One region of the Erwinia sp. genome, then DNA from elsewhere that is predicted to be linked to it. Evidence: predicted binding sites of a transcription regulator. Region 1 holds the regulator's gene; each other region holds the start of a gene.
What was found. Region 1 encodes PurR, which represses purine synthesis genes. Its sites were predicted from a motif close to CANGCAAACGTTTGCNTG; they were not measured.

Region 2: the regulator PurR is predicted to act here: its motif matches at 6,270-6,287, upstream of purL (phosphoribosylformylglycinamidine synthase).
Region 3: the regulator PurR is predicted to act here: its motif matches at 1,015-1,032, upstream of purT (formate-dependent phosphoribosylglycinamide formyltransferase).

What each region holds. Positions count from the first base shown of each region.
Region 1 is NZ_DALZCD010000048.1:10,962-19,868, forward strand. It holds gene pykF (pyruvate kinase PykF) at 1-505, opposite strand, end outside; tRNA gene RTK32_RS05875 (tRNA-Val) at 1,374-1,450, opposite strand; gene RTK32_RS05880 (MATE family efflux transporter) at 1,592-2,965, opposite strand; gene RTK32_RS05885 (riboflavin synthase subunit alpha) at 3,061-3,720, shown strand; gene cfa (cyclopropane fatty acyl phospholipid synthase) at 3,889-5,037, opposite strand; gene punC (purine nucleoside transporter PunC) at 5,333-6,520, opposite strand; gene punR (DNA-binding transcriptional activator PunR) at 6,634-7,542, shown strand; gene purR (HTH-type transcriptional repressor PurR) at 7,572-8,597, opposite strand.
Region 2 is NZ_DALZCD010000099.1:1,174-10,080, reverse strand. It holds gene qseG (two-component system QseEF-associated lipoprotein QseG) at 1-280, opposite strand, end outside; gene RTK32_RS09930 (HAMP domain-containing sensor histidine kinase) at 280-1,707, opposite strand; gene purL (phosphoribosylformylglycinamidine synthase) at 2,293-6,183, opposite strand; gene mltF (membrane-bound lytic murein transglycosylase MltF) at 6,451-7,908, shown strand; gene tadA (tRNA adenosine(34) deaminase TadA) at 8,209-8,721, opposite strand; gene yfhb (phosphatidylglycerophosphatase C) at 8,761-8,907, opposite strand, start outside.
Region 3 is NZ_DALZCD010000168.1:4,360-8,861, forward strand. It holds partial or broken gene RTK32_RS13905 (recombinase family protein) at 1-49, opposite strand, end outside; partial or broken gene RTK32_RS13910 (DUF4158 domain-containing protein) at 45-314, shown strand; gene RTK32_RS13915 (YebG family protein) at 601-936, opposite strand; gene purT (formate-dependent phosphoribosylglycinamide formyltransferase) at 1,074-2,252, shown strand; gene RTK32_RS13925 (bifunctional 4-hydroxy-2-oxoglutarate aldolase/2-dehydro-3-deoxy-phosphogluconate aldolase) at 2,324-2,962, opposite strand; gene zwf (glucose-6-phosphate dehydrogenase) at 3,168-4,502, opposite strand, start outside.

The DNA of each region.
Region 1 (8,907 bases):
CTGGCAGCTGGATAGAAACGCCAGGCAGGTTAACGCCTTTGTTTTCACCCAGGTCGCCGTTGTTCAGCACCTTACAGATTACGTGGTGTTCGGTCACTTCCGTGACTTCCATACCGATCAGGCCATCGTCCACAAGGACGGTGTTGCCGATAGAGAGGTCGGAAGGAAAACCGGAGTAGGTTACCGCCACGCGCTCGCTGTTACCGATAACGGATTGATCGGTGGTGAAGGTAAAGGTCTGACCGGCCTTCAACGACACGTCCGCGCCGCCTTCCAGCTTCATGGTACGGATTTCTGGTCCTTTGGTGTCCAGCAGGATAGCGGCCTGCTTGCCGGTTTTGCTCATCACCGCGCGCAGGTTAGCGATACGCTTACCGTGCTCGTCGTAATCGCCGTGAGAGAAGTTCAGACGCATGACGTTCATGCCCGCGTCCAGCAGGTTGGTCAACATTTCTTCCGATTCGGTTTTTGGACCGATAGTACAAACAATCTTGGTCTTTTTCATGACGAGTCATCTGTTAAGTTAATGGATGAAATAAAGCGGAATCCCGGTGATTGATGGTGCGACCGCCCGAGCGGCGAACTGCGTACAGCTTAAGGATAGGTGACAGAAAAAAAGCGTGCAGAGGAAGTTTAAGCGCGGTTTCGGCGCTGGCGCAAAGTTTGTTTGCGCAACAAGCCATCGTTTTTGCTAAAGGGCCAACCATACGCTGAAACCATTCAAGTGAAACAACGTTTCGTATTATAGCTACTCAGCCCATTGAAAACCAATTAAAAAGTAATTTGGAATGCGGGAAAGCTTGCACCAGATCAGATTGTTGCGCAAAAAAAGCCCGCTGTAGGGAGCAGAAAACGCCTACGTACCGCCAGAGCCAAGGGAGGAAGGGAAGCCACTGCCGTACGGCAAACCGACCGGCGTACAGGGGAAAATGGGAGTAGAGAGGCGGCATCAAAGTCCAACCTCGCATCGGAATACGAAGAGAAATCGAAGTATGGAAGAGCATGGGAGGGCAGAAGAGAAATTGAACAAAAAAAGAAATCGAAGGAGAGAGGAAACCGAACGTGAGAAGAGCCTCGAAGGCCAGAGAAGAAACTGAACGCCAGAGATGCATCGGAGGAGGGAAGAAACCCAATGTTAGAAGAGTATCGAAGGACAGAGAAGAAACTGAACGTCAGAAGAAATCGGGTGACAAAAAAGAAATTAAAGCACAGAAGAAGCGGGGGAACAGGAGGAGAAGGAAGCCGAAGGACGGTGGACGAACAAAGGGAGGACCAGGGTAGCTTGCAGAACACAACGGGTAGAAATGCCTTGAAGCACAGCAAATAAATCGGCTTACAGGGAGTAACTGGAAAGGGACAGCAAGAAAATACGATGGTGCGTTCTAGAGGACTCGAACCTCCGACCCCCACCATGTCAAGGTGGTGCTCTAACCAACTGAGCTAAGAACGCATCGTGCTGTCTGAGTGACAGCGGGGACGAATATTAACGACAGCCCTGGCGGCTTGCAAGCAGAAATCACTATTTTCGATGCGACTGCTGCGCAACTGTGCGAAGCGCAGCATTTTTAAACATTCTGTCTGAATGAAGACGTTAGCGTGCCGCCCGCGCTAACAGCTGAGCCTCAGGCTGGCGCTGCAGCCGCAAAATACGCCAGACCATCATTATTGCGCTGGATGTCAGGCCAATAATAAAGCCGGTCCAGAAGCCCGCCGGGCCCATCGGCGCAACAACCCAGTCCGTCAGGGCAAGAATATAGCCGCTGGGCAGGCCAAGCACCCAGTAAGCAATAAAAGTGATAAAAAAGATGGCACGCGTGTCTTTATAGCCGCGCAAAATGCCGCTGCCGATGACCTGAACCGAATCAGAAAACTGATAAACTGCAGCGAGTAACATCAGCTGCGAGGCCAGCGCCACGACGGCCGGATTTTGGTTATAGAGCAGGGCGATATGTTCACGAAATACGACAGTAAACAGCGCCGTCAGCAGCGACAGCGACATCCCTACACCTTGCCCGGTCCAGGCCGCCACGCGAGCGCCCTCGGTCGATCCTTGCCCAAGCCGGAAACCGACGCGGATCGTGGTGGCGGCACCCAGAGAGAGCGGCAGGACAAACATCAGTGAACTGAAGTTCAGCGCTATCTGGTGGCCTGCCACCTGAACAATGCCCATGGGGGATACCAGCAGGGCGACGACGGCGAACAGCGTCACCTCAAAGAACAGCGCCAGTGCGACGGGTAGCCCAAGCGTAAAGAGACGATAAAGCGTTTTCCTGTCGGGCGGACTAAACCGTTCCGGCAGGTGGATATCGCGCATAGAGGCAGCACGTGCTACCCACATTTTCATCGCAATAAACATCACCCAGTAAACGGAAGCTGTCGCGACGCCACAGCCAACGCCGCCCAACGCCGGCATCCCCAAATGGCCATAGATAAAAACATAGTTAACCGGGATATTTACCAGTAGCCCCAGGAAACCCATCACCATGCCCGGCTTGGTTTTAGCAAGCCCTTCGCATTGATTACGGGCAGTCTGGAAGAACAGATAGCCCGGCGCCCCCCACAGCAGCGCATGCAGATAACCGACGGCCTTATCTGCCATCACGGGATCGATATTCTGCATGGATCGAATAACGTAGCCGGCGTTATAAAGCACAATCATAATCAGCAGAGAAGAGAAGGCGGCCAGCCAATAGCCCTGCCGCACCTGAAAGGCGATGCGATCGCGGCGGCCCGAGCCGTTATACTGCGCCACCACCGGCGTGAGCGAAAGCAGCAAGCCGTGCCCGAACAGAATCGCGGGCAGCCAAATCGATGTGCCGACCGCGACGGCAGCCATGTCCGTTGCGCTGACGTCGCCGGCCATTACCGTATCTACAAAGCCCATAGCGGTTTGCGCGACCTGCGCAAAAATTACCGGAATTGCCAGCGCCAGCAATTGCCGTGCCTCGGTCAGATACTTCTGCACGTATACACCTGTTTTTTTACCTGAAGGGAGAAAGACTATTTGGTATAGTTTTAAGATCTGATAAGAATAGCGAAAAATTCACCGAGGTCATAATTATGTTTACCGGTATTGTGCAGGGCACCGCAGAGGTGCTGGCTATTGAAGAGAAACCGAATTTTCGCACGCATATTGTTCGCCTGCCGGAAGAAATGCTGCCGGGTCTGGCGCTGGGTGCTTCCGTCTCGCACAATGGCTGCTGCCTGACGGTAACGGAGGTTGACGGCAACCGCGTCAGTTTTGATCTGGTAAAAGAGACCTTGCGTATTACTAACCTGGGCGATTTAAAGCCGGGCGATATAGTCAACGTAGAGCGCGCGGCAAAATTCAGCGATGAAATTGGCGGCCACTTAATGTCCGGTCATATTATGACTACCGCCGAAATCTGTAAAATTCTGACGTCTGAAAATAACCGTGAAATATGGTTTAAGCCACAGGATAGCGAGCAGATGAAATATATTCTGCATAAGGGCTATGTTGGCATTGACGGCATCAGCCTGACAATTGGCGAAGTGACCAAAAGCAAATTCTGTGTGCACCTGATCCCGGAAACACTGGCAAGAACCACGCTGGGCAGCAAGCGGCTGGGGGATAGAGTGAATATTGAAATCGATCCGCACACCCAGGCGATTGTCGAAACCGTCGAACGTGTGCTGGCACAGCGTGAGGCCACCCTGCTGGCAGCCGCCGCCGCAGAAATTCAGTCGGAAACAGAATGAAGCCGGGCCGCGAAGGGTGACAGGGTAATAAAGCAGAGCCACCAGGTGCTTTTCTTTACGGTGGCTCTGCAGCAGCCAGGCGCGCGCATATTGGACAGTTATGGCGAGTCCGTTCTCAAGCCTGCTTTGCGGGACGGGCTGATGAAGGGGCAGTGGCTACGGCCTGTTTTAATGCGGCACGCGTAATCCGCCCTCTTTACCGTGGGTAAACACCACTTGCCAAAGCTGGATGTCACGCGCGCGGAAAGCGCCTGCGCAGGCGTTGAGATAGTAGCTGAACATGCGCTTAAAGCGTTCGCCATAGTTGTCCGCCAGCTGCGGCCAGGCGGTTAAAAAACGCTGGTGCCAGGCCATCAGCGTCAAATCATAATCCGCCCCAAAATTATGCCAGTCTTCCATCACGAAATGCGGTTCCTGAGCCTCGGCAATATGCCGTACGGACGGCAGGCAGCCGTTGGGGAAGATATATTTATCGATCCAGGGATCGACATTATCGTCCGTTTTATTCGCGCCGATGGTATGCAGCAAAAAGATGCCGTCCGGTTTCAGGTTACGATCGACCACGTTAAAGTAGGTGGCGTAATTTTTTGGCCCGACGTGTTCGAACATTCCAACCGATACGATGCGATCGAACTGTTGGTCAAGATCGCGGTAGTCCTGAAGCAGAATGGTAACGTCCAGTCCTTCACAGCGTTGCTGCGCCAGCTTCTGCTGCTCGGCGGAAATAGTGACGCCCGATACTTTAACGCCGTAATACCGAGCCGCATAGGCCGCTAATCCACCCCAGCCGCAGCCAATATCCAGCAGCGACATGCCGGGCTCCAGCTGCAGCTTTTCGCAAATCATTTTTAATTTAGCTTGCTGAGCCTGCTCCAGCGTGTCCGCTTCTTTCCAATAGCCGCAGGAATACTGCATATAAGGATCGAGCATCAGCGTAAAAAGATCGTTGCCGAGGTCGTAGTGCTCCTTGCCGACAATCCAGGCACGCTTGCGCGATTGCAGATTAGTGAGGCGGGCGGCGGCAATGCGCAGCGTATCTTTAAAGTGATGGGGCAGTTGCTGATCCAGTTTGGCCAGCAGCACGCGATGAAAAAACATATCCAGCCGCTCGCACTCCCACCAGCCGTCCATGTAGCTTTCGCCCAGACCCAGCGATCCTTCCTGCATCACGCGCTTAAAAAAGTCGGGCTGGGTTACCTGAATATCCCAGGGGCGGGTGCCGTTGATTTCAACATCGGCCTGGCGCAACATTTCCTGGGTGATTCGATACCACTGATTCTCCTCCAGGCTCACTTCTTCTATACACGATGAACTCATAGCTTCTCCATCACCCTTCGTGATTGAAACCTGAGAAAAAGAGTAGTCAATTTCTACAGGGTTTGAGAACACGCACGCTTGACCGCGCGCCTGATATCCGGCGTTACAGAGGATTGAACTGAAACCTACAGAGTGGGAGGATGTTTGCCACAAAAGAGAACACCCGGACAACCCTGTCAGGACTCAAAAGTGATGCAAAGTTGTTATTATTTATTGCCTGAAAATGAGTATATGCTCACCTCAGGCAATATTCAACGCCTTATCGTTAGGACGCTAACTAAATAGATTCAGGCAGTTAACGACGGCTTTGCGCGTGGGTCAGGGGAGCGTTGGCGACCTTCGCCCGTTGCAAAACGTAGCCAATAAGCGTCAGGAAAATCGTACTAAGCATCACCAGCGACGTGGTGGCGAGAGGGTTGGCGATAAAGCCGGAAACAATCATGCTGGCCACAAAGCAGAGGCCAAGCTGCAGCATATTTTGCAGAGCGGCCGCTTTACCGCTGGCCTGCGGAAAAGGCAGCAGCGCGTTTGACACCACAATAGGGTAGATAGCCCCGTTGGCCAGCGCCATCCCACAAAACGGCAACAGCAGTGCCCACGTTGAAGGCGTCTCTACCTGTGCAGCAATGAAAAAAGCCCCCACGCTGAGCGCATACAGCGCCAGCAGCCACGGCAGCAGCGAAGCGCCTTCGGTTTGCTTCAGCAGTGAACGGCAGCCGTAACCCCCTGCGAGAAAGGCCAGCGTCTGCGGCACATAGCTAAGGCCAATATCACCCGGGGACATGCCCAGTTCCGCCAGAATGAACGGCGAACCGGTCAGCCAGGCGAAAAAGCTGGCGGAGCAGGCCGCATAAATCAGCACGTTACCGCTCCAGACAGGCGACTTCAGCAGGGTAAAGAAACCAACTTTCGCTTCTTGCTGATGAGCTTTAGGGGCAGGCGCCGGAAGAAACAGCGTGGCGATCAGCAGGATCACGGCCAGCAGCAGCAGCGCGACAAAAATTGACCGCCAGGCAAAGTGATTCAGCAACCATGCACCCAGCAGCGGGGCCAGTGCTGGCGACAGCGCCACCAGCGGCATAATCGTGGCAAACACGCGGTTAGCCTGCGCGCCGGAATAGCGATCGATCACTAGCGCCTGCCAGCTGACAGCGGCGGCACAAATGCCCACCGCCTGCAAAAAGCGCAGCGTCAGCAGCATGGTCGTAGATTCCGCCCACCACATGGCTCCACAGCTGACGGCGAACAGCCCCAGCCCCATTAACAGCACCGGTTTGCGGCCGATGCGATCGGAAAGAGGGCCCCAGAACAGCTGCGCGCTGGCAAAACCTGCCAGGAACACACTCAAACTGGCGCCGATCACGCCCGCTTCGGTTTGCAAATCCTGCTGCATGGCGGTAAAGGCTGGCAGATACATATCGGTGGCAAGAAAACCCGCAACGCTAAGCAGCGCGAGGTAAAGTAAAAATCCTTTCGAAGGCATGAGAGTTCGCTCTTTTTATCAGGTGAATAGCGGACGGCAGTGTAAAAGAGTGCAGTAGCGGTTGTGAAACGCTAATATTTGCGTCTTGCGTTCAAAAAATTTGCAGGCAGATTATGTGGTCAGAACACTCACTTGAGGTGATTGATGCGGTGGCCAGAACGGGCAGCTTTACTGCCGCCGCCGTGGAGCTGCATCGCGTCCCCTCCGCCATTAGTTATACCGTGCGTCAGCTGGAAGAGTGGCTGGCGGTGCCGCTATTCGAGCGGCGCCACCGGGACGTCGTGCTGACGGCAGCAGGCGAGCTGTTTATTCAGGAAGGACGGAGTGTTATCAAAAAAATGCTTGCCACGCGCCGTCAGTGCCAGCAGGTCGCCAACGGCTGGCGCGGCCAGCTGAATATCGCTGTCGACCGCATCGTTAAAACGGCGAGGACGCGCCAGCTGGTGGTGGATTTTTACCGGCACTTTCCGGATATGGAGCTGCATCTCTCGCCCGAGGTGTTTAACGGCGTATGGGACGCTCTGGCCGATGGTCGGGTAGATGTGGCGATAGGCGCAACGCAGGCCATCCCGGTCGGTGGACGTTTCGCTTTCCGCAACATGGGCATGCTGAACTGGCGCTGCGTGGTCAGGGCCGATCATCCGCTTGCGCAACACAGGGAAAAGGTCAGCGAGGAGGCCATCCGCGAATGGCCTTCGCTGGTGCTGGAAGACACCTCGCGTGCGCTGCCGAAAAGAACCACCTGGACTCTGGATAATCAGCGGCGACTGGTTGCGCCGGACTGGGAGAGCGCGTTTGATTGCCTGCTGGCCGGGCTGTGCGTGGGGATGGTGCCGGGGCATCTTGCGCAACCGCTGCTACAAAATGGGTCGCTGTGTGAACTAAAGTTGGATCCGCCTTTTCCGGACAGCCCCTGTTGCGTCAGCTGGTCTGAACAACAGGCATCACCCGCACTGCTCTGGCTACTGGATTATTTAGGTGAGACAGAAACGCTGAACAGCGAATGGCTGCGGGAGGGGTAAAAGCGGGCGGCTGGCTGCCGCCCGCAAGCTTAACGACGATAGTCGAGGAAGGGGCCGTCCGCTACGGAACGGCGCTCAATCAGCGTCGGATGCACTTCAATCGTCTGCGGCTCCTCGCGTTTGCTGGTAATGCGATCGAGCAGCATATTGAACGCTGTGGCACCCAGGCGCTCTTTTGGCTGGTGGACGGTCGTCAGCGCAGGCGTAAAATAGCGCGAGTTGCGCACGTTATCATACCCGATCACTGAAATATCCTGCGGCACGCGCAGGCCCATTTCATCCGCTGCGCAAATAGCGCCCATCGCCATTACATCACCGCCACAGAACACCGCGGTAGGACGCTGTTTTTGTGCCAGCAGCTGCTGCATAGCGCGATAGCCTGACTCCGGCTCGAAATCGCCCTGAACCAGCCACTCTTCGCGCAGCGTGATCCCCGCTTCCGTCAGCGCCTTCAGGAACCCGGCATGACGGCCGCCGCCGGTATTGCGCTCCATATGGCCCGGGATCACACCAATATCACGATGACCGCGATCGATAAGATAGCGTCCCGCCAGATAACCGCCTTCAAAAGCGTTATCGAGAATGGTGTCGGTAAAATCGCCGCGCGACTCGCCCCAGTCCATAACGACCATGGGGATGTTACGGTGGTCTTCCAACATTTTGATCAGCTCATCCGGGTATTCGGCGCACATAACCAGCAGACCGTCGACACGCTTTTGCGCCATCATCGACAGATAGGCCTGCTGCTTTTGCAGCTCGTTATGCGCGTTGCCCAAAATCAGCGTATAGCCTTTGGCAAAACAGCTGTGTTCAACCGCCTCAATAATTTCGGCGAAATAGGGCGCTTCGCTGGACGTCGCGAGCAGGCCAATGGTTTTGGTATTATTGACCTTCAGGCTGCGGGCCACGGCGCTGGGCGAATAATGCAGCGCTTTGATCGCTGCCCAGACGGCTTCCCGCGTCTCTTCGGCGACGAAGCGGGTTTTATTAATGACGTGGGACACCGTAGTGGTGGAAACACCGGCGCGTTTGGCCACATCTTTTATAGTTGCCATGGAAAAAGACTCCTGCGCTGTTCAGTAAGTGACTGAAAAGCGGTTTGTTAAACGATTGCCTGGAATGATGATAATCCTGGTATAAGTTGCGCATAATTTGTTGCGGAATGGTTACATCAGGAGGGAATCAGGGTAGCGGAACAGGCCTGAGAAGGACGTCATGCCGACGGAAGAGCCTGTTGCGCAACAAACCGTGGATTCTAACAAGTGCAGACGCAAAAAACGAGCCTTTTAAAGCAGCAGGCAAATATTTTGCGCAAATCTTTCAGGATAGCGGCCCGGCTCGCCTGAGAGCGAACCGGGCAGGCAG
Region 2 (8,907 bases), on a different contig from region 1:
CCTCAACGGCAGAAAGCCGCGCCGCGCAGTCTGTGGCCCGTAGCCAGTAGAGCGGATTGCTGGTTTTGCTCTCTTCCACATCCCAGATCCTGCCGCAGTCCACCAGCTGGTAGTCCACTATCTTCGCTTGCGGCTCTATAGGCGCGCTGTGCCCCACGATTTCAGTTCCGGGGGGATGGCTCGCGCAGGCGGCCAGCAGGCCAGCCAGCAGCGCGGCTGCTGTGTATTTGCCCAGCGGCTTAAACGATCCCGCAGCCGGAAAACAGAAAGGTAATCGCATTATTTGTTCTCGCCAATGGAGTTAAGTTCGATGCGAAAGCAGACGTCGGCCTCCTGGCTGGCAGTCAGCTGTAGATCGCCCAACAGGCGATGTACGCAGTCCTTGGCGATGCTCAGCCCCAACCCGCTGCCTTTTACCGCGCCCTTGCGCTGCTGGCTTCCCTGAAAGAAAGGCTCGAAGATCATTGCCCGCTCCGCCTCCGGTATCGGCGTGCCGCTGTTGGCGACCTCAATGATGACCTTGCGGCCCTGTGGCCAGCTGCGGATCCAGATGGTACCGGATTCATCGCCGTAGTGTATCGCATTCGAATAGAGATTATCGATCGCCCTGGTTAGCAGAGCTTCATCCGCCCGGCAGGCGGTCGCTTTCAAGGCAATGTCGGTCTGGATAAGACGCTTGCGGGCGGTAAGGTTATGGCTGCTGACAATGCGCTCAATCAGCGGTGCCAGCGCCACCGGCTTCAGCACCACCTGCGCTTCGGAAAGCTTGCGATTATAGTCCAGCAGCTGTTCGATGAGCCTTTGCAGATGGCGGCTGCTCTCATCGAGGATGGCCACTACTTCGCGCTGATCGGGCGTCAGCGGACCGGCCACTTCGTCTGCCAGTAAAGCCGTTCCTTCACGCATACTGGCTAACGGCGTTTTCAGTTCGTGAGAGATATGGCGCAAAAATTCATGTCGCTGCGATTCGAGCCAGGCCAGGCGTTCGCTGAGCCATAAAATACGCTGCCCCAGAGAGCGCAGCTCGCGCGGCCCCTTCAGCGCCAGATTGTGGCCCGCCGAGCGGCCTTCCCCAAGCCGGTTGATCATGCGTTCGACCGCTTTAACCGGCCCGATAATCATGCGCGTGAACAGCATCACCAGGCCCAGACTGAGCAGAAACAGGATCAGCGCCTGCCAGCCAAAATACTGGCCGCGTTCAGCAATTTCACGCTGAAGCTGTAGCCCCCGTGAAAAAACCGCCTCGCGCGTGGATTGCACCAGCTGACCGTTGACGGCGGAAAAACGTTCCAGATTATCGGAAGCCGTTTTAACGGGGTTGCTGTTATCACAGTCAATTTTTGCCAACCCGGCTAACAGCTGCTGCAACGACTGCGTCAGCCGATCATCGGGCACGGCGGCCGCCTGCTCTTCCAGCATTCGGGCATATTTAGTGCGTTGGGTTTGATAAAGGTTGGCCAGCATGGGATCGTCCAGCACGCAGTACTGGCGGTAGCTTCGTTCCAGTTCAAGCGCGGTGCGCGCCATCGCTTCGCTACGGCGTACGTCGGTAAGCGTATTGCGATTGATGTCCGCTGCCTGATTGCTCAGCGCAGAGAGGCTTTCCCACGCCTGCCAGGCCAGCACCAGCAGCGGCAGCAGGACCAGCAGAAAAGCCATCAGCACCAGCTGACGCAGCGAACGAGGGAACAGACGCCATTTTTTCACGGGAAGCTCTCCTGGTTTTAGTCAGCCCGATGCTAACGGACTGTACTGCAGGAGGAAAGCCTTAACGTAAAAACGGCAGGCTCACAGAGCCTGCCGTTTTTGGGATGCGCTGCCGGGGAGCCGACAGGGCGGAATAGGTGGTGCCTAACTCAACGTTGCGTCCTGAGTGTGATAGCGCTGAAGCGGTATCGGTCTCGCTGGACGGCAGGCACCGTATTGTGCGTCATTCGGAATGTTATGAAGCGCTTGACCGCTTGCGCAGGGCTGTTATAACCAGGTGAATGAGCCACTTCGCTTAATATAGCAAAATCCATGCCATATTTGAAATTAATTTTTAACCTACTATTTTACAAGGCTTTTTAAAAAGAGATCCGCAAGACGACGACCAAATGCTGCGCCTCCCCCCTGAAAACTGTCGCCTTTCAGGAACAGAGTCAGGGTAAACCCAATAATTACTTTATTATCAACAAATTAAATGTCGCCATTCAGAGACAGGTCATTTCACGACTGTCGCTGTTTTGCAACAGCGGCTAAATAAACAGATGAAAAAGGCAGCCGAAGCTGCCTTATAGATGGAAGCAACATTTAACCAAGCTGTTTGCGCGCGTTACGGAACATGCGCATCCACGGGCTGTCTTCGCCCCACTCCGCCGGATGCCAGGAGTTACTGACGGTACGGAAGACGCGTTCCGGATGCGGCATCATAATGGTGACGCGTCCGCTTTCATTGGTCACGGCCGTGATGCCGTTTGGCGAGCCGTTCGGGTTAGCCGGATAGTGTTCGGTCACCTTGCCGAAGTTGTCCACAAAACGCAGTGCCACCAGGCCTTTATGCTCCAGCGTGGCCAGATGGGCCTCGTCGCGCACTTCCACAAACCCTTCGCCATGCGAAACCGCAATCGGCATCTGCGACCCTGCCATACCGGCCAGCAGCAGCGACGGGCTGGCCGCCACTTCCACCAGGCTGAAACGGGCTTCAAAACGCTCTGACTGGTTACGCACAAAGCGCGGCCAGGCCTCGCTTCCGGGGATCAGTTCACGCAGGTTGGACATCATCTGGCAGCCGTTGCAGACGCCCAACGCCAGCGTTTGCGGACGGTGGAAAAAGGTTTCAAACTCGTCGCGCACGCGGTTGTTGAAAAGAATCGACTTGGCCCAGCCCTCGCCAGCGCCCAGTACGTCGCCATAGGAGAAGCCGCCACAGGCCACCAGCGTCTGGAAATCTGCCAGTCCGCGACGCCCCGCCAGCAGATCGCTCATATGCACATCGACCGCATCAAACCCGGCGCGATGGAAAGCTGCCGCCATCTCCACGTGCGAATTGACGCCCTGCTCACGCAATACAGCCAATTTCGGCCGCGCGCCCGTAACAATATAAGGCGCAGCGATATCTTCTTCCGGACGGAAGGTTAGCTTCACGTTCAGACCCGGATCGAGATCGTTTTTCTTCGCTTCATGCTCCTGATCGGCACACGCCGGATTGTCGCGCAGGCGCTGCATCTGCCAGGTGGTTTCCGCCCACCAGGTACGCAAGGTGGTACGGCTTTCGCTATAGATTGCCGACTCGCCGGAGGTAATAACAAAACGATCGCCAGACAGTGCACGTCCCAAACCGTGCACGCAATCTGCCAGCCCGTGAGCCGCAAAAACCTGCTCTACGTATTCGCGATCGGCTGCCGCGATTTGAATAACGGCGCCCAACTCTTCATTAAACAATGCGGCCAGCGCATCGCTCCCCAGCGCGGCGATATCCGCTTCAACGCCACAGTGACCGGCAAAAGCCATCTCAGCCAGCGTGACCAGCAGGCCGCCGTCGGAGCGGTCGTGATAGGCCAGCAGCTTCTCTTCAGCCACCAGCGTCTGCAGCGCATTGAAGAAGCCCGCCAGCTGCTGCGCGTCGCGCACATCGGCAGGCTTGTCGCCCAACTGACGATAAACCTGCGACAACGCCGTTGCGCCCAGGGCGTTAACACCCTGCCCCAGATCGATCAGCAGTAATGCATTATCGGGGTTAGCGGTTTGCAGCTGTGGCGTCACGGTGCGGCGGACATCCTCCACGCGGGCGAAGGCCGTAATTACCAGAGAAAGCGGCGACGTCATTTCACGCTGTTCGGCTCCCTGCTGCCAGCGGGTTTTCATCGACATAGAGTCTTTGCCAACCGGGATGGTGATGCCCAACGCCGGACAAAGCTCTTCTCCTACCGCTTTGACCGCCTCATAAAGCCCCGCGTCTTCGCCCGGATGGCCTGCCGCCGCCATCCAGTTAGCGGAAAGCTTGATGCGTTTTAATGAGCCAATCTGCGTGGCGGCAATATTGGTGATCGCCTCGCCTACCGCCAGGCGGCCGGAAGCAGCAAAATCCAACAGGGCTACCGGCGCGCGTTCGCCCAGCGCCATCGCTTCGCCGTAATAGCTGTCAAGGCTGGCGGTGGTTACGGCGCAGTCAGCCACCGGGATCTGCCACGGCCCCACCATCTGATCGCGCGCAACCATGCCGGTCACGGAGCGATCGCCGATGGTGATCAGAAACGTTTTTTCCGCGACGGCCGGTAAATGCAACACGCGATTGACGGCATCGGCAACGGTAATCGCCTCACGCGCCAGCGGCTCGCCTTTCGCTTTCAGCGTGACGGCTTCACGGGTCATTTTCGGCGTTTTGCCCAGCAGCACGTCCAGCGGCATATCGATCGGCTTGTTGTCGAAGTGGCTATCGCTCAGCGACAGATGCAGCTCTTCCGTAGCTTCGCCGATAACGGCATAAGGCGCGCGTTCACGCCGGCAGAGCGCATCGAACTGCGCCAGTTTTTCCGGCGAAACGGCCAGCACGTAACGCTCCTGAGACTCGTTACACCAGACTTCCAGCGGGCTCATGCCAGGCTCATCGCTGAGAATATCGCGCAGAGTAAACCGGCCTCCGCGGTTACCGTCGCTGACCAGCTCCGGCATGGCGTTAGAAAGGCCACCCGCGCCCACGTCGTGAATAAACAGGATCGGGTTTTCTGCACCCAGCTGCCAACAGCGGTCGATAACTTCCTGACAGCGACGCTCCATCTCCGGGTTATCACGCTGGACCGAGGCAAAGTCGAGATCCGCATCGGACTGGCCGGAAGCCATAGAGGATGCCGCGCCGCCGCCCAGGCCGATATTCATCGACGGGCCGCCCAGGACGATCAGCTTTGCGCCCACCGTAATATCGCCTTTCTGTACGTGATCGGCGCGAATGTTGCCGATACCACCCGCCAGCATAATCGGCTTATGGTAGCCGCGCAGCTCGACGCCATTGTGGCTGTTCACTTCTTCCTCATACGTTCGGAAGTAGCCGGTCAGTGCCGGACGTCCGAACTCATTATTAAATGCGGCGCCACCCAGCGGGCCGTCCGTCATGATATCCAGCGCGGTCACGATGCGATCGGGCTTGCCGAAGTCTTCTTCCCAGGGCTGTTCAAAACCGGGAATACGCAGGTTAGAAACCGAGAACCCCACCAGGCCCGCCTTTGGCTTCGCGCCGCGTCCGGTCGCGCCCTCATCGCGGATTTCGCCGCCGGAACCGGTGGCCGCACCGGGCCAGGGCGAAATCGCCGTTGGATGGTTATGGGTTTCCACCTTCATCAGGATGTGCGCGTCTTCCTGATGAAAATCGTACTGGCTTTCCGCGTCGGCATAGAAGCGGCCAACCTGCGAGCCTTCCATCACCGCCGCGTTATCTTTATAAGCGGACAGCACGTAATCCGGCGTTTTTTCAAAGGTATTTTTGATCATTTTGAACAGCGACTTTGGCTGCTGTTCGCCGTCAATGATCCAGTCGGCGTTAAAGATTTTATGACGACAGTGCTCTGAGTTCGCCTGAGCGAACATATATAACTCGATGTCGTTTGGGTTGCGCCCGAGCTTTTCAAAAGCCTGCTGCAGATAGTCGATTTCATCTTCTGCCAGCGCCAGGCCCAGCTTACGGTTAGCCTGCTCCAGCGCCACACGGCCTTCGCCCAATACATCCACGCTGGCCAGCGGTGCCGGTTCATGCTGAGCGAACAGCTGCTCTGCCTGTGACAAATCGCTGAGTACCACTTCCATCATGCGATCGTGTAGCAACGCGCCCAGTTGCGACCACTGCGCTTCGGTCAGCTGCGGCGCTTTAATATAAAACGCCAGCCCGCGCTCCAGCCGCGTGACCTGCGGCAGATCGCAGTTGTGGGCAATATCAGTGGCCTTAGAAGACCAGGGAGAAATCGTACCCGGACGAGGCGTGACCAGCAGCAGACGCCCTTCAGGCGTATGTTCGGCGAGCGAGGGACCATATTTCAGCAGGCGTTGTAAACGGGCTTTCTCCGCCTCGTCCAGCGGCGCGTTGACCTCGGCGAAATGGACGTACTCAGCGTAAATGTCACTCACCGGCAGGTGAGCGTCCTGAAAGCGGGCCAGCAGTTTGGTAATACGAAATGCCGACAGAGCGGGTGAACCACGCAGAATTTCCATCATTAAAGATCTCTCGTCAGAGCGCCAGGCGACGCTTCTTGGGGCGCAACAGGGGAAAACGGGCGCCATTATAAAGAATCCCCTGCTGTTACGAAACCGTTTGCGCAGAATTAATCGGACAGGGAATTGGCTGAAAAGCGCACAATTCCGCACAAATCTGGTTGCGCCGCTGCAGGGAGTTGCGCAAAATGCCCCACGCTCAGGGACCATTAAAGACCACAAATACTGCCGTTACAGACAGAATCCTGAGAGAAATCGAGAGATAACCATTTGAAACGCCTGAAAATTAATTATCTGTTCATCGGGCTGGTGACGGTACTGCTCGCGCTTGCGCTGTGGCCGTCGATCCCGTGGCACAGCAGCGGGCTGGACCGGACAGAACAGATAAAAGCACGGGGAGTGTTGCGCGTCAGCACGCTCAATTCGCCCCTGACTTATTACACAGTCAATAAAGCGCCGGCCGGTATGGATTACGAGCTGGCGAAACGCTTTGCCGATTATCTGGGCGTCAGGCTGCAGGTTACGGTACGTCAGAACCTTAGCGAACTGTTTGACGACCTGGAAGAGGATAAAGCGGACGTGCTGGCAGCGGGCCTGATCTATAACAGCGATCGCCTGTCACGCTTTCGCACCGGCCCGACCTATTATTCCGTTTCCCAGCAGCTGGTGTATCGGATGGGCAAGCCGCGTCCACCGAATCTGGGCGCGCTGAAGGGCCGACTGACCGTCGCATCTGATTCCGCTTTTGCTTCGACGCTGCGCGATATCCGGCAGAATCAGTATCCCGATATGGATTGGGCGATCTCTACCGATCAAAGCCCGAATGCCCTGCTGGAAGCGGTAGCGGACGGCAAGCTGGATTATACGGTGGGTGATTCGGTATCGATCGCGCTGCTGCAGCGGATCCATCCGCAGCTGGCGGTCGCTTTCGACATCACGGATGAAGAACCGGTGACCTGGTACATGCCGCGCGATAACGACGACAGCCTGTATGCGGCGATGCTGGACTACTTTAACCAGATGGCGGAAGAAGGCGCGTTGGCAAGGCTGGATGAGAAATATCTGGGCCACGTCGGCACCTTCGATTATGTCGACACCCGCACTTTTCTGCGGGCCATCGACAGTATGCTGCCCGGCATCCGTCCGCTGTTTGAAAAATATGCCAGCGAGATTGACTGGCGGCTGCTGGCCGCTATTTCCTGGCAGGAGTCTCACTGGAACCCACAGGCCACCTCGCCTACCGGCGTACGCGGCATGATGATGCTGACCCGCAATACGGCGGACAGCGTTAACGTCAGCGACAGAACCGATCCGGAACAGAGTATTCGCGGCGGCAGCGAGTATCTGGTGAAAATGATGGAGAAGGTGCCGCAAACCATTCCGGAAGATGAACGCATCTGGTTTGCGCTGGCGGCTTATAATATGGGCTACGCGCATATGCTGGACGCACGCAGGCTGACGGAAAAGCAAAAGGGCAATCCGGACAGCTGGGCCGACGTTAAGCAGCGCCTGCCGATGCTGAGCCAGAAACGCTATTACAGCCAGACCACTTACGGTTACGCGCGCGGGCAGGAAGCCTACAACTATGTGGAGAACATCCGCATTTACCAGCTGAGCCTGGTAGGCTATTTACAGGATCAGGAAAGAAAGCTGGCGCAGCAGGCGGTGACAGAAGCGCAGCTGGGCAAAGGTTATCCGGCCGTAGAGCCGCTGGTGGCGCTGAACTGATTAAGAGCGCGGCGAGTCAGGGTAAATCAGAGTCGGATGTACCCCCCGTAAAACGGCTGCGCACTCGGTAAACGGCAAGCCAAAGACGGATACGGCAACGTTAAACCCGATGCGCGGCGAACCGAAAATGGAGTTACCACGGTATAACGGCTACGTGCGTGATACACAGCGAGCCGGAGAGGAAGACGGCAAACCACCGGAAAGTTGAAGCACCCGTAACGTTTATAGGTCTTTAAGCCATGCCCTTTTCTACAGGCAGAGTCTTTTCTGCAAAAGGGCGCTGTTATCCAGCGCCCTTTTTTATTCCCCTTTCAGCCGCTCCGCGCGTAGCCTGTCACGCAGTGCTTTTTTCTCCGCCCGGCGATGACGGAAGAAATCGCTCAGCATGGCCGCGCATTCTGCTGCCAGTACGCCCTGATCCACCCTGACCTGATGATTCATGCCCGCATGGCCTAAAATATCCAGCAACGATCCCGCCGCGCCGGTTTTCTCATCGCGCGCGCCGAACACCAGCCGCCCTACTCTGCCGTGCACCATCGCGCCCGCACACATCACGCAAGGCTCCAGCGTCACGTACAGCGTGGTATCCAGTAACCGATAGTTCTCCAGCACCTTGCCGCCCTGCCGCAAAGCCATAATCTCGGCGTGCGCGGTGGGATCGTGATGACCGATAGGCCGGTTCCAGCCTTCACCGATAACGGTATCGCCCTGCACCAGCACGGCACCGACGGGCACCTCGCCTTCTTCCCAGGCCCGGCGCGCCAGCGTTAAAGCATGGCGCATCCATTTTTCATCAATAAGGGTATCGCTCACCTGAGCCTCCAGCAAAAAATCGCGGGGCAGTATACCTGTTTACTCCAGCTGTTGCAGTTCGCCCTGCGGCGTCACCCGCCAGCGATGCTGACAGAAGAAAAGCAGCGGATTATCCTGTTTGCTGTCGCTGTAGCCGCTGTAAAGTTGTAAAGGTGTACCGATGCGTTCTTCCAGCCGCGCGACCTT
Region 3 (4,502 bases), on a different contig from region 1:
CGATGTAAATTCTGTCCGGAGAGACACCGAGTTTTATCAATGCTTCCTGTAGTCGTCAGGGGCCCCACGCTCGAATTTACTGCATCCTTCAGATCGCTTACTTTAAAGCCAAATACCTGTTTTCCCGCTTCGGATGGAGTGATGTTAAGAACGACAGCAACTTTATCCTGAGCCGTTATTTTCAGGGTGAGTCACTTACGGAGCGGCCTCTCACTAAGCACGAACGCTATACTCAGCGCGAAAAAATCTGCGTACTGTACGGTTACCGGTCATGGTCATCTGCACTGTCTTCACAATTCGAACAGCAGGCTATCGCCGGTGGCCTGGCAGCACATTTTGCTGAACGGACATGATACCTTGCAGTGCAGCAATGAAATCGTTGACCTGGATGCGTTGGTTACCGGGCTGAAACTGGGGTAACGGGAAGATAGTTCTGTTTAAGTATACCGGCTTAAGACTGAAAGCTGACGTTAATTCACCCAACCGGCGTTTGCTAAATGATAACAACGCCAACTTCAGGCTTATACGCCAGCCCAATAACCTCACTCTGCCCTCAGCGAGCGACAGGCGCATTCAGTACCGGCTGGCTCACTTTATCCTTCAGGCCGCTTTAATGCGCCCCGCTTTTGGCTTCTTTTCTTCCGCGGCATCGTCATCCGCTATCGCTGTGACCGCTGCGACGGGACGGGACGCTTCCGCATCCGGCATTTTGCTGGTACGCAGAATATGCTGCACGGCGTCTTTGTTTTCCGACAGGAACATGCCCAATGCCTCACGCTGAGTTTCGTCCATATCCAGCGGCGCAGCGCTCAGCCAGTCGCAGAACACTTCAGCCATATCCAGCATTTTGTCATAAGCGTCGGCTTCTTTCTTACTGGCGAAAGTCATCTTTTCCTCACCTTTTCTAACGACAACATATTTGATTTCAACAGCCATAGTGCCCACCTCGTTTAACTGTATTTTTATACAGTATATCAGGCCGGGATTTTTTCTCAAGCCCGGAAATCGGATGAAGACGCAATCGTTTTCGTTTATACTGCGCCCGCGTTTTTCCTCTAATCGGGTAGAGATTTATGACAACTCTTGGTACTGCGCTACGTCCTGCCGCAACTCGTGTCATGCTGTTGGGATCGGGCGAACTGGGCAAAGAAGTGGCGCTGGAATGTCAGCGTCTTGGTGTTGAAGTGATCGCAGTGGATCGCTATGCCGATGCGCCAGCGATGCATGTTGCCCATCGCAGTCACGTCATTAATATGTTGGATGGCGAGGCGCTGAAAGCCCTGGTAGCGCAGGAACGGCCGGATTATATCGTGCCTGAAATCGAAGCCATCGCTACCGATATGCTGGTTGAACTGGAAAAACAGGGCCAGCGCGTAGTCCCTACGGCGCGCGCTGCCCGCCTGACCATGCATCGTGAAGGCATTCGTCGCCTGGCCGCAGAAGAGCTGGCGCTGCCGACCTCTTCCTATCGCTTTGCCGATAGCGAGGCAGAGTTTAATCAGGCCGCACAGGAAATTGGCTTCCCCTGCATCGTGAAGCCCGTGATGAGCTCTTCCGGCAAGGGACAGAGCTTTATCCGCGAGGCTGCAGAACTGACTTCCGCCTGGGAATACGCGCAGCAGGGCGGGCGTGCCGGTGCAGGCCGGGTCATTGTAGAAGGCGTCGTAAAATTCGACTTTGAGATCACGCTCCTCACCGTCAGCGCTGCCGATGGCATACATTTTTGCGCGCCGATTGGCCATCGCCAGGAAGACGGCGACTACCGTGAATCCTGGCAGCCGCAGCAGATGAGCGAGCTGGCTCTCCAGCGCGCACAGCAAATTGCAGAAAAAGTGGTTACCGCTCTGGGCGGCTACGGGCTGTTTGGCGTGGAGCTGTTTGTTTGCGGCGATGAAGTGGTATTTAGCGAGGTTTCCCCACGCCCGCATGATACCGGTATGGTCACGCTGATTTCTCAGGACCTTTCGGAATTTGCGCTGCATGTACGGGCTTTTCTGGGGCTGCCCGTTGGCGGCATCCGGCAGTACGGCCCGGCGGCCTCGGCGGTGATCCTGCCAACGTTAAACAGCGACAACGTACAGTTTGCCAATCTGGATACGGTACTGGGCGCAGGCCTGCAGCTTCGCCTGTTTGGCAAGCCGGACGTTCAGGGTAAACGCCGAATGGGTGTTGCGCTGGCAACCGGTGACAGTATTGATGAGGCCGTAGAGCGCGCCATCGCCTGCGCCACGGGCGTAAAAGTCAGCGGCTGATATCTTTACCGCTTCGACAAAAAGGATGGCGCTGGCCATCCTTTTTTACGCTGGTTTTACCGGAAAACGCGTTAACGCGCGCCTGCCACCGCCTCTTTGGCCAGTTGCGTAATACGATCGTAATCCCCTGCTTCCAGCGCATCAGTCGGCACCAGCCACGACCCCCCGATACAAAGCACGCTTTTCAGGGCCAGATAATCACGATAGTTAGCCGGAGAGATGCCCCCGGTCGGGCAGAAGCGAACCTGTGGAAAAGGCCCGCTGATAGCCTGAAGCGCTTTTACGCCCCCATTGGCTTCCGCCGGGAAAAATTTAAATTCGCACAGGCCATGGTCCATTCCGGCCATCAGCTCAGACACGGTGCTGATGCCTGGAATGAGCGGAATGGGCCCTTCCATAGCAGCCTGAAGGAGCGGCGCGGTGATGCCAGGACTGATAACAAATTTTGCGCCCGCCTCGGTTACTTCCTGCAGCTGCTGCACGTTCAGTACCGTCCCGGCGCCGACGATCGCTTCAGGTACTTCTGCAATCATCGCTCTTATCGCGTCCATTGCGCAGGCCGTTCTCAGCGTCACTTCAAGCACTTTTACCCCACCCGCTACCAATGCTTTCGCCATCGGTACTGCATGTTCCAGCTTGTTGACTACGATGACCGGCACGACCGGGCCAGTAGTAAGGATTGTTTCAGCGCTTGTTTCCCAGTTACTCATCGTCCTGCTTCTCCTGTCAGGCCTGCCTGCTTCGGTAAGGCGTGCAAAAACGACGCGCGCGGCGCCTGAAAAGTGCTCGTCTTCTACCATACAGGATTATTAACCGGGTCGTCCATGTGCCTGTGTAATTTTTGAAACTACGGTTCACTTTTCTCTGTGACGGGGCCAGACGAAAAAAAACCCGCCGAAGCGGGTCAGGTCACTCTTATTCAAACTCGTTCCAGGAACGGCCGTCGCGGGTAATCATAGCGACGGAGGCAACCGGTCCCCAGGTGCCGGCCTGATAAGGTTTAGGCGCTTCGTTATCCGCAGCCCAGGCTTCCATAATGGAATCCACCCATTTCCAGGCCTCTTCCACTTCATCGCGACGCACAAACAGCGCCTGAATACCGCGCATCGTTTCCAGCAACAGACGCTCATAGGCATCGGCCAGGTGCGACTGATTAAAGGTTTCCGAGAAGCTCAGATCCAGCTTGGTGGTTTGCAGGTTGTGTTTATGATCCAGCCCTGGCACTTTATTCAGGATCTGGATATCCACCCCTTCATCCGGCTGCAGACGAATGGTCAGTTTGTTCTGCGGCAGTTCCTGCCAGGAATCTTTAAACAGGTTTAGCGCCGGGTTTTTAAAATAGACCACGACTTCAGAACACTTGGTTGGCAGACGCTTACCGGTGCGCAAATAGAACGGGACGCCAGCCCAACGCCAGTCGTCGATATCGACACGGATGGAGACGAAGGTTTCGGTATTGCTGGATTTGTTCGCATCTTCTTCTTCCAGATAGCCAGGGACTTTTTTACCCTGAACAAAGCCGGAAGTGTACTGCCCGCGCACGGTCTTATCGCGCACGTTAGTATGATCGATACGACGCAGCGAGCGCAGCACTTTCACTTTTTCATCACGAATACGGTCAGCGCTCAGATCGGCCGGTGGCGACATGGCAATCATCGTCAGAACCTGTAGCAGGTGGTTCTGGATCATGTCACGCATCTGGCCCGCTTTATCAAAGTAACCCCAGCGCCCTTCGATCCCCACCTCTTCCGCCACGGTAATCTGCACGTGGTCGATGGTGCGGTTATCCCAGTTAGCAGCAAACAGCGAGTTGGCAAAGCGCAGCGCCAGCAGGTTCAGTACCGTCTCTTTGCCCAGATAGTGGTCAATACGGAAAACCTGGTTTTCTTCAAAGTACTCCCCCACCTGATCGTTGATTTCACGCGAGGTTTCAAGGGAGGTACCCAACGGCTTCTCCATCACCACACGTGCAGGCTGCGCATTCAGTTTAGCCGTACCCAGCCCTTTACAGATGGCACCGAAGGTCCCCGGCGGCATGGCAAAATAGTTGATGGTTACGCGTTTTTTCTGGTCAAGCATTTTGCCCAGTCTGCTGAAGTGTGCCGCGTCGTTAACGTCCAGATTACAGAAGTCGAGTCGGTTGCTCAGCTTGTCCCAAAGCGCCTCGTCAACAGGCTCCTTCATAAAGGTTTCCAGCGCTTCACGAACGACTTTGGTGTAGGCCGCTTTATCCCATTCTGCACGGCCCAC